DNA from 2 places in the Streptomyces sp. NPDC094147 genome. Region 1 is predicted to be linked to the other one. Evidence: riboswitches for the same ligand, from Rfam matches in the RefSeq annotation. Region 1 holds a riboswitch; the other holds the start of a gene.

Region 1 (3,611 bases):
GACCGCCATCTCCTGGACCATGACCAGGGCGATCGTGACCAGCACCATGAAGAACAGGGTGCCGTAGAGGAATTGCGAGCCCGCCGAGGCGTAGGTGGCGATACCGGCGGCGTCGTTGCCGGCGTTGGCGGCCACCAGTCCGGGGCCGGCGATCGCCGCCACCGCGGCGATGCGCTTCCAGCCCTTTCTGGGTTCGGGCTCCCTCGCGCCGTCCGGAGCGGTGTCCGATGTGAAGGTGTCCGCGTCGCGGGTCACTGCAAGAACCTCCGGAAGTGGCGGCGCCCGCGTTCGGGCAGGAGGGCGTCGAGGATGTCGTCGGCGAGCATGCGCCCCAGCGGGCTCTCGTTCTCGTCGACGACCAGGAGGGAGGAGGCGCGCGAGGCGAGCAGGTGGTCGGCCACCTCGTCGACGGGGGTGTCGGGGCCGACGACGACCTGCGTTCCGAACTGGGCGAGCCAGTCCACGACGTCGCCCATGGTCGTGCTGTCCTCGGCGACCGTGAGGTGGAACAGCGGGATGTCCGCGATCAGCCGACCGTCGCCGTCCAGGACGGCCACGGCGTCGATCTCGGTACGGTGCTCGGACTGTTCGGCGAGCTGTCCGCGGACCTGGGCGACGGTGTGCTCCCGCAGGGCGGTGACGAGCCGAGTGGTCATGGCGCCGCCCGCGGTGTCCTCGGGGCGGGCCAGCAGTCCGCGCAGGCCGGTGGCCTGGGGCGGGGGCATCTGGTCGAGCAGGGTCTCGCGCTCGTCCGCGCCGAGGTCGCGCAGTGCGTCGACGGCCTCGTCGGGTTCCATTTCCCCCAGCATCCGCGCTGCGTAGGCGGGTCCGGCCTCGCGGAGCAGGTTCTCCAGTTCGCCGGGTTCCATCTCCTCCAGGGCGTCAGCAGCGTGACCGGGTTCCAGCCAGGCCAGCAGCTGCTGTCGCTCGGCGCGGCCCAGGTCCTCCAGTACGTCGGCCAGGTCCGCGGGCCTCAGCTGGTGCAGCGAGGAGCGCGTGCCGCGCAGGTGGACCTGGGCCGGTCCTTCGGTGGCGTGTTCGGCGAACGGGGCCACCGCCTGCCAGTCCAGCACCCGCTCCGGGGTGGGCCGAGCCTGCCAGCGCCGCGGCCCCAGCCTGCGCAGCAGTGTGGGCAGCGAGACGTCCACGCCCACCAGCACGATGCGCTCGGCCAGGGGCGCGAGGTAGAGGTCCGCGGCGCGGGTGACCTGGATGCCGTCGACGTCCACCAGTTGGTGGTCGAGCACGTCGCGGGCCAGCAGTACTTCGCCGGGGCGGCGTTCGTACTCGCGCAGGTCCATCCGTGCGGTCCGCAGCCGGACCTGTCCGGCGTTGACCTCTTCGACGGCGTCGACCTGGAGGAACGCGCTTCGGCGCCCGACCCGGACGACCAGTCCGGTCACCGGCGGATAGGGGTCCGTGCCGTACAGCCGGGCGACCACGTCGACCACGCGTCCGACGTCGTCGCCGGCCTGGTTGGTGACGGGGCCGCCGACCAGGCCGGCCACGGACACGAGGGAGCCGCGCACCGCCTTAGAGGCGGTGGCACGGCGTGCGAGCTGGACCCGACGGTCACGCAGACGTGCGGATGTGGTCATGAGCAGATTGTTGGCAGACAGAGTGAACACCCCCTGGCCCCGACACGGCGGGGAACCGGGCAGCACCAGGACGCGCGTCGACACACGAGCCGCCGGGACCGGGCGCGCTCCGCCGGTCCGCACACGAGTACGGTCGGCGGCAGACGGGCAGGTCACGCGTGGCTGTGGCTACCTGGCGCCGCGAAGAGACGGCGAGGAACACGGATGGTGGGGCCGACTGTGGCCCGGACTACTGTCCATCTCGCCTCCCCCGGGTCGTGAGCGCAGGCGCTCCGGCATCGCGGCAGGGGGCTCCGGACCCGTTAGACCGGCTCACCCCAACTCGTCAGAGCTTTGGCACTCCACGGCGTAATCCCCTTGCGGGGGAAGCCACTTGGGATCACCCCTTGAGCCGGGGAGACCTGGCCTGATCGGGAGCGTCTCTCGACGGGTGGGATCAGTGGCCTGTGTCCGTGAAGACGCCTCACCGAACGAGGTGCCTTGAAAACAACGGTGCGAACCCTACGCCCCAGCCGTGGATGCACGCCAACCGAGTGGCGCGATCCGGCCCACCGCGGCAGCCGCGGCGGGCCGTTCGCCACCCATGGCGCAGTCCCGGGTCAGCGCACCCGCCCTCGCGGCTTCAGCGGCACCAGCGGCAGCTCGGGGGCCGGGATCGGACCCCCGTCGTACCCCTTCACCTCACCGAAGCGCGAGCCCGACATCCAGGCCTCCCGCGCCTCCTCGATGTCCCTCTGCGAACGGCCGATGAAGTTCCACCACATCAGGATCTCCTCCTCGAACGGCTCGCCGCCGAGCAGCATCACGGCCGCGTCGGAGGCGGCGCGGAGCGGGAGTTCGGTGCGGCCGCAGCCGAGGTAGAGCATCGAGCCGGGGAGTACCGGTACGTCGTCCACGTGGGCCTCGCCGGACATCGCGAGCACCGCGTACTCGAAGTCGGGGTTCAACGGCAGCCGCGCCTCAGCGCCCGCCGTGAGGGCGAGGTCGGCGCCGACGATCGGGGTGTAGGTGCTGCCGGGCGAGGTGGCGCCGTCGAACTCGCCCAGGAGCACCGTGGCGTCGACGCCGGGCGCGGTGGCGTGCGGCAGCTCGGCGTGGTGCTGGAAGTGCGGCTCGACGTCGCGGTGGGCGTCGGGCAGGGCGACCCACAGCTGTGCTCCGTGCAGGAACCGGCTGTGCGACTTGGGGGTTTCCTCGGAGTGGCTGATGGCCCGGCCCGACGTCATCAGGCCGAGTTCCCTGGGGCGTACGGTCTGGAGGCTGCCCAGGCTGTCGCGGTGCAGCACTTCGCCCTGGTGCAGCCAGCTGACGGTCTGCAGGCCCATGTGCGGGTGGGGCGGCACCTGCATACCGGGTTCGTCGGCGATGTCGTCGGGGCCGTAGTGATCGACGAACGCCCAGGCGCCGACCATCCGGCGGCCGAGGTTCGGCAGCAGCCTGCGCACCTCGGTGGACTCGCCGAGCTTGACCGTGCGGGGCGAGAGGAGCTCGCGCACCGGCTCGGCGACGACGAAGCCGCGTCCGCCGCAGACGGAGAGCGCGGGCTGGCGATCGAGATTGCTCATGCGGTCAACCTACTCGCTTCGGGCACGTGTCCCCATGACCCTTGCAAAGCGGGTCAGTACGCGGCACGGCCCGGCAAACGCCCGTGTTTCAGCAGGTCAAGACCGACGGCTGGGCCGACTCGCCGGCTGCAGATCCGGAGCCGCCGGACTCCTCACGCCAAGATCCGGTCCTCGCATGCCCTTGTCCTTCCCTCTTTGTCCGTAGCCTTCTGTCCCCCGTCTGTCCCCCAGACGCTGGTTAGCGGACATCCGGTCCGGCGGCCTGCCTCAACGACCCTCCCACCACGACATCGCTGGCTCACGCTGCGAGTCGACTACCGGAGGGGTTTGAGGGGACGAGCGTGAACCTCGGTTCCCTTTGCCTCGCTGGTGTGGGCTTAGCGTCTGGGTCAGAGGGAGTGCCAGGTGCCCTCCTGCGGGGCACTATTGCGGCGGTGGCTTCCGCCTC
Region 2 (3,611 bases), on a different contig from region 1:
CTTCGACCCGCACCGCAAGGCGAGCGGCCATCTCGCCTTCGGCTACGGCATCCACCGCTGCATCGGCGCCGAACTCGCCCGGATGGAACTGCGCGCCGCCTTCCCCGCCCTGGTCCGCCGCTTCCCCGAGATGCGCCTCGCCGTACCGGCCGAGGAACTCGCCTTCCGCAAGCTGTCGATCGTGTACGGCGTGGAGTCGCTGCCCGTTCACCTGCGGGGCTGAGGGATGTCCGGTGGGTCATGTGCGGGGCGGGCTCCGCACCGCTGGTGTTGATGACGCCGCTGGTGGCCGCTACGGCGTACGGTCACCGGGCCGGCCGCCCGCGGTCGGGCAAGGTGCTGCGAGACCGCGGCGTACGGTGCGCCGAGTCAGTGTTCGGCCGCAGGTGACGCCGTAGCGGGTGGCGGATCGAAGGCGTAGCCGACCTGCCGTACGGTGCGGATCAGTGCCCGGTGGCCGCGGCCGAGTTTGCGGCGCAGGCGGGCGATGTGGACATCGACGGTGCGCATGTCGCCCGTGGCCCTCTGCTGCCACACCAGTTCCATCAGTTGCCGGCGGGTGTACACGCGGTGCGGATGCGCGACGAAATGGGCGATGAGCTCGAACTCCATGCAGGTGAGCTCCAGTTGGCGGCCGTCGACCGAGACCCGGCGGGTTCCGCAGTCGACGACGAGACCGCCCGCCCGGTACTCCGGAGCCCTCGGCAGCTCGGCCACTTCGGGCCGGGACGGCGACTGCGGTACGGGCCGGGCCCGTCGGCGCCATCGCGACCCCGTGGGCGTGGTCAGCAGATCGTGGTGAACGCGGTGGACCAGTCGGTAATTCAGGGGCATGTCCCCTCCTGTCAGGTCGGCACGGTGTCAGAGCCCGCGGTCCGGAAAACGGCGCCCCCACAAGTCGGCGCCACGAGCGGACACCCCCTAGGGGGTGTCCGGTGGGTCATGGCCGGGGTCGCGGCGGCTGGCACGGCACCTCGCCGCGTTGCCGAAACGTCCCGATAGCTCCGCTATCGAAACGCTCCGACGCCTTGCGATGCACCGCACCAGCCGCCGCGCCCTGTCCGACCCTGACCCACCGGACACCCCCTAGTGCCAGGTGGCTTCGAGGTGGCGTCGGCCGTCGGGTCCGGTGACGGGGTGCCAGTGGGCGTGCGGGGTAGAGCCGCTCCGGGCACGTGCCGAGGGGGTTCGTGCCGATGCCGGGCCGGGGGCCGCGCGGATGACGGTGCTGTCCACGGGGCTGTCGGCGAGCCGCCGCAGAACGCCGGCGATCCGTTCGCGGAGCACACCGCGCTTGCGGGGCGTGGTGTGGTGGACGGGGAAGTGGATGGCGGTCAGGACGGACATGGGTGACTCACCTCCGTGCGGGGCGCAGGGCGCGGGCGGAAGGGGACGGGTGGTTGGGCGGGGTGTCGGTGGCGGCTCGGCTGATGCGCTGGGCGGCCGCCAGTGGCAGATCGGTGAACTGGGCCAGCCAGCGGGCCTCACGGCCCTGGCGGGCGAGAAGGTAGGCGAGGTGGACGCGGGGGTGGTAGGCGGCGTGCCGGGCGTGCGGTCCGGCACAGGCGGCCGGGTCGTCCAGGAGGTAGGTGCGCGTGGTGCCGTCGAACAGCGTCAGGGGCAGCGACGGGCAGGCACATCCCGTCGGTGCGACCCGGCGGACGGCGGGCGCGGTCAGTTTCGCGAGGTGGTGAAGGAAACGCATGGAGTCCTCCCTTATCCAAGGGGAGTTGACGGTGGTCTGGCTCTCCGGCCCGCGGGGCGGCATCGCTCGCCGCCCCGCGCGGGACTCACCGGCCGAGTGCGACCTGGACGCTCGTGATGACGACGAGGATCATCGCGATGAGCAGGTGCGTGCGGTGCGGGGTGCCGGAATGGTGGGCCTGGCGGGTGCGGTGGTCATGGTGAGGCTCCCAAGTCCCCTGGTGGGGGGAGGAGTTGGGGGCACGCGGCAGTCACGCACGGCACACCGAAGCAGCCCGGCCGCCCGGGACGGCCGGGGCCGTACGGGTGCGGGTGAGGAGACGTGTGCGTAGAGAGTGTCGCTATCGCGTGCCGAGGACGGGCGAGGTCGATCGGATGCGGGGCCGACTGTGGCCCGGACTACTGCAACTGCAATCCATGTCTCTCGCCTCCTTCCGGCCGGAGCGCATGTGGGCGCTGGACGACGCGGCAAGGAGCGGACCGGCCCCGATGGCCGGTTCACCCCAACTCGTCAGAGCTTTGGCACTGCACGGCGTAATCCCCTTGCCGGGGAAGCCACTTGGGGTCACCCCTTAAGTCGGGGAGACCTGGCCTGACCCTGGGCGTCTCTCGACGTCGTGGGGTCAGTGGCCTGTGTCCGTGCAGACGCCTCACCGAACGAGGTGCCCTCTTCAAACCTCCAGAAGCATAGCCCCCTTCTTGCGCGATGACGCAACTAATTGGCGAACCTTTGACGCGGGCCCGGCCTCATGCCGGTGATCCCTTGCCGAACCGCCGCGAGACGTCACGCCATGTGGGCGAAGGTGAGCCGGCATCCGTCACCGAGGGCGTGGGTCGTGCTCACCGCGCTCAATACTCGCGTCACCTGGTGGCGGCGCAGGCGACGGGAGGTGGCACTGGCCGAGGGCCACGAGGGCCACGAGGCCTGCGGGCCCGCGGCCAACGATGCCGCCGTCCCCCGTCGAGGAGATCGTCGCCGAGGGGCACGCGGGTTCTCATCAAGTCCGGCGGCTTCTGCAAGGGGCCGAACGACAACGGGAAACCGGCCCCGTCCGGTGAGACGGCCGCGACGCCGGAGCGCATCTGCCGGTAGGGCCGTACGTCTCGCGAGGTGAGTGGCCCTCCGGCTCGGGCTGCCGCGACGGTCGTCTGGTCGTCGGCTCCCGGTGAGGGAGGCAGAGCAGGGCTGCCTGCCGGAGGTCCACTGTGACCCTGCCGCGACCATCGAGTGCAGGACGAGCCGCTGTGCCGCGGACGTGACGGCGCCAGTGCGCGACCCGCTGGCTGAGGGGTCAGTGTGCGTCGTGGGAGCTTTCTGCGACAGGGCGGGCAGAGGCGGTGTCTCCGGGTGCGGCCTGGATGGTGCGTGGTGCTTCGGGTGCGGCCGGGCCCGGCGCGGGCGATGCCGTCGGCGGCGTGCCGCCTTCGCCCTTCATGGCCTTGGCCTCACTCTTGAGGATGCGCATCGACTTGCCCAGTGCTCGGGCGGCGTCCGGCAGCTTCTTCGAGCCGAACACCAGGACGAGCACGACCACCAGGATGAGCAGATGCCACGGTTCCAGCGCATTGCGGAACATCTCGTCCCCGCCTTCCTCTTGCATGGCCGGACGGGACGGTCAGGGATGCGTCCGCCGGAAAGATTGCTACATTGCGCAACTGTACAACTGTGGGGTGGGATCAGACGGTCCCCTACTTCTTTGTAGACCGCACGGACAAGGGGCGCTCACATGGCAGGCAGCCATCAGGTGTCGGGTCGGTGTCGGGCTGGTAGCGGGGCTACGGTGGCGGGACGACAGCGCAAGCGCGGCAAGGCGAAGATCGGGATCACGATGAGCGTCTCGCTGCTTGCTGTCGACGGCCGGGCCGAGTACGAGTACCACCCCGGCCGACGCACCAAGAGGAGAACC

What was found. A riboswitch is a leader RNA that binds a small molecule or an ion and turns the genes downstream of it on or off. The one in region 1 is predicted to bind magnesium.
Region 2: linked by a shared signal. The riboswitch ahead of ACIQ8J_RS35160 (hypothetical protein) and the one ahead of ACIQ8J_RS22015 (magnesium transporter MgtE N-terminal domain-containing protein) in region 1 are both predicted to bind magnesium.

What each region holds. Positions count from the first base shown of each region.
Region 1 covers NZ_JBIWHT010000015.1:32,126-35,736, reverse strand. Annotated here, with positions in the region: gene ACIQ8J_RS22020 (NRAMP family divalent metal transporter) at 1-255, opposite strand, end outside; gene ACIQ8J_RS22015 (magnesium transporter MgtE N-terminal domain-containing protein) at 252-1,598, opposite strand; M-box (ykoK) riboswitch at 1,908-2,080, opposite strand; gene ACIQ8J_RS22010 (pirin family protein) at 2,198-3,163, opposite strand; gene xerC (tyrosine recombinase XerC) at 3,462-3,611, opposite strand, start outside.
Region 2 covers NZ_JBIWHT010000061.1:216-3,826, reverse strand. Annotated here, with positions in the region: gene ACIQ8J_RS35175 (cytochrome P450) at 1-223, shown strand, start outside; gene ACIQ8J_RS35170 (winged helix-turn-helix domain-containing protein) at 370-834, opposite strand; gene ACIQ8J_RS35165 (hypothetical protein) at 1,087-1,347, opposite strand; gene ACIQ8J_RS35160 (hypothetical protein) at 1,355-1,705, opposite strand; M-box (ykoK) riboswitch at 2,200-2,373, opposite strand; gene tatA (Sec-independent protein translocase subunit TatA) at 2,997-3,281, opposite strand; partial or broken gene ACIQ8J_RS35150 (hypothetical protein) at 3,486-3,611, shown strand, end outside.